One region of the Cellulomonas xiejunii genome, then DNA from elsewhere that is predicted to be linked to it. Evidence: predicted binding sites of a transcription regulator. Region 1 holds the regulator's gene; the other holds the start of a gene.
The links. Region 1 encodes Rex, which represses fermentation and respiration genes when NADH is low (regulators of the CRP and FNR family bind a similar motif). Its sites were predicted from a motif close to CTTGTGAANNNNTTCACAAG; they were not measured.

Region 1 (3,166 bases):
GTTCCATGCGTGCCACCGTGTGGGTGAGCCGGCTGCGGGAGTGCGCGAGGTCGTCGGCCAGCTCGGACATGCGCAGGGCGTGCGCGGGCGCCTCGGACAACCGCACGAGCACCTCGTACTCCCCCAGCGACAGGCCGCTCCCGTCGTCGAGCTCCCGGGCCAGGACGTCGAAGAGCAGGGCGGTGCCGTCGCGGAAGGCCCGCCACTGACGCTGCTGGGTCTCGGTGAGCCAACGCACGTCGTCCTGCCCGGTCTGCGGGTCCGCCGGGGCGGGTCGACCCTGGGGCGTACCGCCGTCGTCGGCCCATCGATCAGGGGTCGTGCTGCGGGTCGGCACGTCGTCCTCCTCGGTGGGGGGTTGCGGCTGGCACCCCATTGTAGTAGAAATATCAACCACAGATACTTGTCGAATCAATGATTTGCTCGGCACCGACCACGGAGGACCCCATGACCGCGCTGCCCACCGGCCTGACCGCCGGCACCTGGAACATCGACCCCTCGCACACGGAGGCGTCCTTCACGGTCCGCCACGCGGGCATCTCCAAGGTCCGCGGCACCGTCGCGGTGACCTCGGGCATCCTGACCGTCGGCGAGGACCTCGAGTCGTCGTCCGTCGCCGTCACGCTCGACCCGGCGACCGTCAACACGGGCGACGCCAACCGCGACGGGCACCTCAAGAGCAACGACTTCTTCGAGGTCGAGACCTTCGGCGAGTGGACGTTCCGGTCCACCGCGATCCGCACGTCCGGGTCGGACCACGTCATCGTCGGCGACCTGACGATCCACGGCGTCACGCGCGAGGTCGAGCTCGAGACCGAGTTCAACGGCACCGCCGTCGACCCCTTCGGCAACACGCGCGCGGGCTTCGAGGCCAAGGTGATCATCTCGCGCAAGGACTTCGGCCTGACCTGGAACGCGGCACTCGAGGCCGGCGGCGTGCTCGTGGCCGACAAGGTCCGCATCGACCTGGACGTCTCGGCCATCAAGGCCTGACACCCCCGGCCGGCGCCCGCCGGCACGCACGTCCCCGCGAGGGCGCGACCCCACGGGTCGCGCCCTCGCGGCGCGCAGCCCACCTCACCGACCGCCGACCTCCCGCCCCGCAGCACGCCACGGACCTCACGAGGCTCCGCCGCCGACGCTGCGCGCACGGTCGTGGAACGCCAGGATCTGCAGCTCGGACGCGACGTCGACGGTCCGCACGTCCACGTGCGCAGGGACGCGCAGCGCCCCGGGTGCGAACGTCAGGATGCCCACGACCCCGGCCGCGACCAGCTCGTCACACACGCCCTGGGCGACCGCCGCGGGCGTCGTCAGCACCCCGATGGTCGCACCGGTGCGTCGCACCACCGCGCGCAGGTCGTCGGCGTGCTCGACCTCGAGGCCCGCCACCGTCGTGCCGACCACCGCGGGGTCCACGTCGAGCAGGCCCACCAGCACGAACCCGCGGTCCGCGATGCCCGCGTAGTTCGCCAGCGCGTGCCCCAGGTTGCCCACCCCGACCAGCAGCACCCGGCGCACGTCCGCCAGGCCGAGGACCACGGTGATCTGCTCCCGCAGGTGCCCCACGTCGTACCCGATGCCCCGACGCCCGTACGACCCGAGGAACGACAGGTCCTTGCGCAGCTGCGCCGGCGTGACCCCCGCGCGGGCCGCGAGCTCGTCGGACGACGTCAGGACGGCACCCTCCGACGCCGTCACCTCCAACGCGCGCAGGTAGCCCGGCAGGCGGCCGACCGTCGCGGGCGGCACCGGCTGGCCCTCGCGAGCGGCACGCCGCTCGCCGTCCCGTCGCGCAGCGCTGCGCCGATCGTCCACCCGAGCCTCCGACCCCTGCACCGGGCACGGCCCCGGCGCCAGGTGTCACACGCTAGGGCCTGCTGCCGCCCGTCGCGAGGGCCCGCCTCAGGCGCGCCTCGTCGATCCGCCAGTAGCCACGACGCACCCCGTCGACGTCGACGACCGGCACCATCTCCCCCAGCTCGTCCGCGAGCACGCTCCCGTCGGGCCCCGGACGGTCCACGTCGACCTCCGCCCACGTCGCCCCCACGTCCGCGCACACGCGCTCGACGAGGTCACGCGCGTCGTCGCACAGGTGGCAGCCGGCACGCCCGTACAGGACGACCCGGGCCGTCGTCGCCTCGCTCATGGACGACCACGCTAGACCGCCACGCGCACTCGCCGTGCCGCCGGTCCGCGACGCGCGGCGTCCGTCTCGTTAGAGTGGCCGGATGCACGCGGGCGACGGTACTGACGAGCGCTCCGTCGTCGCCGCGACAGTCGAGACGCCGCGTGCCGCGCTCGTCCCGGACGACACCCGCGTCGGCGCGTTCTTCGACGTCGACAACACGATCATCCGCGGGGCCAGCTCGTTCCACCTCGCGGTCGGGCTGTACGGGCGCGGCTTCTTCCGCAAGCGCGACCTCGTCCGGTTCGCGGTGCAGCAGGCGCGCTACCTCACCTTCGGCGAGAACCGGCGCCAGATCGACGAGCTGCGCAGCCGTGCGCTCGAGATCATGCGGGGGCGCTCGGTCGCCGAGGTGACGGCCATCGCCGAGGACGTCTACGACGAGGTGCTCAGCCTGCGCATCTACCCGGGTACGCGTGCGCTGCTCGACGCGCACCTGGCCGCGGGGCACGCCGTGTGGCTCGTCACCGCGACGCCGGTGGAGATCGGTGAGCTGATCGCGCGCCGCCTGGGGACGTCGGGCGCGCTGGGGACGGTCGCGGAGCACGAGAACGGCTTCTACACCGGCCGGCTGGTCGGCGACCTGCTGCACGGCGAGGCCAAGGCCAACGCGGTCCGCGCGCTGGCCGAGCGCGAGGGGTACGACCTGAGCGCGTGCCACGCGTACGGCGACTCGACGAACGACGTGCCGATCCTCTCGGCCGTCGGGCACCCGTGCGCCATCAACCCGGACCGGCGGCTGCGCCGGCACGCCGCCGAGGTCGGCTGGCCGGTGCGCGAGTTCCGGTCACGACGCCGCCAGGCGCGGCGCGGCGTGAACGCCGCGAGCCTCGCCGGTCTGGCCTGGGCCGTGGCCGTCGTGGTGCGCGCCGTGAGCCGCTCGGTCCGACGACGGCTAGGAGCAGGATGAGGACCCGCACCGACTGGGCCGTGCGCACCGCGCGGCCGCACGACGCGACGTCGCTCGCCTCGCTCGCC
Region 2 (3,166 bases), 910 kb from region 1:
GTACCTGTCGACCGGTGCGTGGAACGCGGCGCCCGCGATCGGCCGGTTCCTGCGCCGCCACGACTACCCCGCCGGTCCGATGCTCATGACGGACTGGGGACCGACCAACACGGGCCTGTTCCGCAGCGGGCAGCGCCACAAGGTCGCCCAGCTGCGGCGGCTGTTCGCCGAGCTCCCGCAGGTGCGCTGGATCCTCGTCGGCGACGACGGCCAGCACGACCCGCAGATCTACGCGGGGGCCGTGGCCCGGTACCCCGAGCACGTCGAGGCGGTGCTGATCCGCCAGCTGACCGCCGGCGAGCACGTGCTCTCGCACGGCCTGCCCGTGGCGACCCCCGAGCAGGAGGACGCGGCGGACGACGCCGACCAGACGCCGGGCATCGAGGTGCTGCTGGGCGCCGACGGGGAGGAGCTCCTGGGCCGCGTCCGGGAGGCCGGGCTCGTCGGCTGACGCGCCTCCGGGAGGCCGGGCTCGTCGGCTGACGCGCCGGGGTCCTGCGGCTCAGAGCCGCTCGGGGTCGTCCCAGTCGTCGCTCGACGCGATCGCCTCGTCGTCGGGCCCCAGCTCCGCCGCGCGCAGCGAGCGGGGGGCCCGGGCGGCGTCGCCTCCGGCGCGGGCGTCCGCGGCGTCCAGGTCTGCCTGGACCAGGGGCTGGTCGGCGAGACCGTGCGCCGAGGGGTCGGACGTCAGGTCGCTCGTGCGGTTCGGGCTCATGCACCGGTTCTACCAAGACCGGGCGGGGTCCCGCACCCGCTCGCGCCCGTCGCCCCGCGTGTCGCCGCGACGGTCCCCGGTGTGTCGCCCGCCGGGTAGGACCTGGGGCCCGGCTGGGCGGTCTGCCCGCACGTCCTGGGCGCTCCGTCGCCTCACGAGCGTCGAAGCGCCTCACACCGGTGACGCGTACCCGGCCCCAGCCGCACCCCGAAGGACCAGACCCGGGGCGGCCTCGCTCGACACCCGTGGCATGCAGGCTGTCGTGCCGCCCGAGTCCGGCTGCGGAGCGTCGCGCCAGGTCAGATTGCCGGATGTGACCAAAGTCCCATGGGACAAACATCACATGACTCGGCCTGGGCGACGCCTCGGCACCGACCTAAAGTCGCCAGACGTGGCTCCTGGAACGCACGACACCGCCGACGTCGACGTCCTCCTCGTGGGCGGAGGCATCATGAGCGCGACCCTCGCGTCGCTGCTCGGGAGCCTCGAGCCCAGCTGGCGCATCGAGGTCCACGAGCGGCTCGACGCCCCCGCGCTGGAGAGCTCCAACCCGTGGAACAACGCGGGCACCGGGCACGCGGCCCTCTGCGAGCTGAACTACACGCCGCAGCGCCCTGACGGCACCGTCGACGTCACCAAGGCCGTGACGATCAACGAGCAGTACGAGCTCTCACGCGAGCTGTGGCACCACCTCGCCGCCGCAGGCCGCCTGCCGGGCGCCGAGAACGCCGTGACGACGACCCCGCACCTGACGTTCGTGCGCGGGGCCGCCGACGTCGAGTACCTGCGCCGACGCTGGGAGGCCCTGCGTCAGCACCACCTCTTCGCGGACCTCGAGTTCACCACCGACCCCGCCGTCATCGCCCGCTGGGCGCCGCTGCTGGTGGCCGACCGCACGGACGACGAGCCGATCGCCGCGACGCGCGCCACCTGGGGAACCGACGTCGACTTCGGCTCCCTGACACGCGCGATGCTCACCGACGCCGTCGCACGCGGGGCCGCCCTGCACACCAGCAGCGAGGTCACGCGCCTCAAGCGGCTGCGTGACGGCCGCTGGCGCGTCACCGTCGTGGACCGGCGCTGGAACGGCCGACCGCCGCGGACCCTCACCGCACGCTTCGTGTTCGTCGGCGCCGGCGGTGGCGCCCTGCACCTGCTGCAGCGCTCGCGGATCAAGGAGATCCGTGGCTACGCGGGCTTCCCGATCAGCGGCCAGTTCCTGCGGACCACCAACCCGCGGCTCGTCGAGCAGCACCGGGCCAAGGTCTACGGCAAGGCCGCGATCGGTGCGCCGCCTATGTCGGTGCCTCACCTGGACGCGCGCACGGTCGACGGCGGCCAGGCGCTGATGTTCGGGCCGTACGCGGGCTGGAGCATGAAGTTCCTCAAGCGCGGCTCCTGGACGGACCTGCTGCGCTCGATCCGCCCCGGCAACCTCGTGCCCATGCTCGCGGTCGGGCTGCGCAACATGAACCTCGTGACGTACCTGCTGCGGGAGGTCACCGCGAGCGACACCGCGCGGCTGCGCTCGCTGCGCGCCTACATGCCGTCGGCGCACCCCCGCGACTGGGAGCTCATCACCGCCGGGCAGCGCGTCCAGGTCATCAAGCGCGGCAAGGGCGGGGGCGTGCTGGAGTTCGGCACGGAGCTGGTGGCCTCGGCCGACGGCTCGATCGCCGGGCTCCTGGGCGCGTCGCCGGGGGCCTCGACCGCGGTCGCCACGATGCTCGACCTCCTCGACCGGTGCTTCCCGGACCGCGCCGAGACGTGGCGTCCCCAGCTGCAGCGGCTGATGCCCAGCCTGGGCGGCGGCGAGTGGGACGCGGCGCTCGAGCTGCACCAGCTCGTGGACGACGGGACGCTGACGGGCGGACACTGACCTCGTGCAGAACGAGGACAGCGCCCACGGCGCCGACATCCCGCCCGGGGACCTGCCCGTCCCGGTGAGCGCGCCCATGCGGCACGCCAAGGTCCGTGCGTACACCGATCACACGACGGTCGGCCAGGTCGTGGTCGACCCCGACGGGGGCGTGACGATCGGGTGCGCGTGCGGCATGACGCTCACGAACGGGCCCGGCTGGTCGCTCGACGAGCACATCCGGCTGCACCGTGCAGAGGCCCGGTTCCTCGCACTGTCGGCCGTCGCACCGCCGGGCATCCCCCGGCTGATCGGCTCGCTGCCGCCCGCGTCCGCCGACTGAGCGGCTCCGCTCCGGGCGGAGGCGTCGCGCGGTACGGGCAGCTGGTCCCTCAGCCGGCTTCGCGGGCCGCGACCCGGGCGGCGACCTCGGGCCGTCGCAGCGGCGGCACGGTCGTCGGCGGGCGTCGCCGCTCCGGCAGGTCCTCCAGCAGGTGCGCCGTGATGTGGGCGATCTCGGCGACGGCGCGCTCGAACGGCTCACGCGTGGCGTCCGACAGCTGCTGGACCCCCGTGACCTTGCGCACGTACTG

Region 2: the regulator Rex is predicted to act here: its motif matches at 1,042-1,061, upstream of mqo (malate dehydrogenase (quinone)).

Annotation. Positions count from the first base shown of each region.
Region 1 covers NZ_CP101987.1:3,025,080-3,028,245, forward strand. Annotated here, with positions in the region: gene NP048_RS13850 (MarR family winged helix-turn-helix transcriptional regulator) at 1-337, opposite strand, end outside; gene NP048_RS13855 (YceI family protein) at 448-993, shown strand; gene NP048_RS13860 (redox-sensing transcriptional repressor Rex) at 1,120-1,818, opposite strand; gene NP048_RS13865 (glutaredoxin family protein) at 1,871-2,149, opposite strand; gene NP048_RS13870 (HAD family hydrolase) at 2,232-3,098, shown strand; gene NP048_RS13875 (GNAT family N-acetyltransferase) at 3,095-3,166, shown strand, end outside.
Region 2 covers NZ_CP101987.1:2,113,158-2,116,323, forward strand. Annotated here, with positions in the region: gene NP048_RS09665 (App1 family protein phosphatidate phosphatase) at 1-451, shown strand, start outside; gene NP048_RS09670 (hypothetical protein) at 503-715, opposite strand; gene mqo (malate dehydrogenase (quinone)) at 1,107-2,594, shown strand; gene NP048_RS09680 (hypothetical protein) at 2,599-2,916, shown strand; gene NP048_RS09685 (DUF2277 domain-containing protein) at 2,966-3,166, opposite strand, start outside.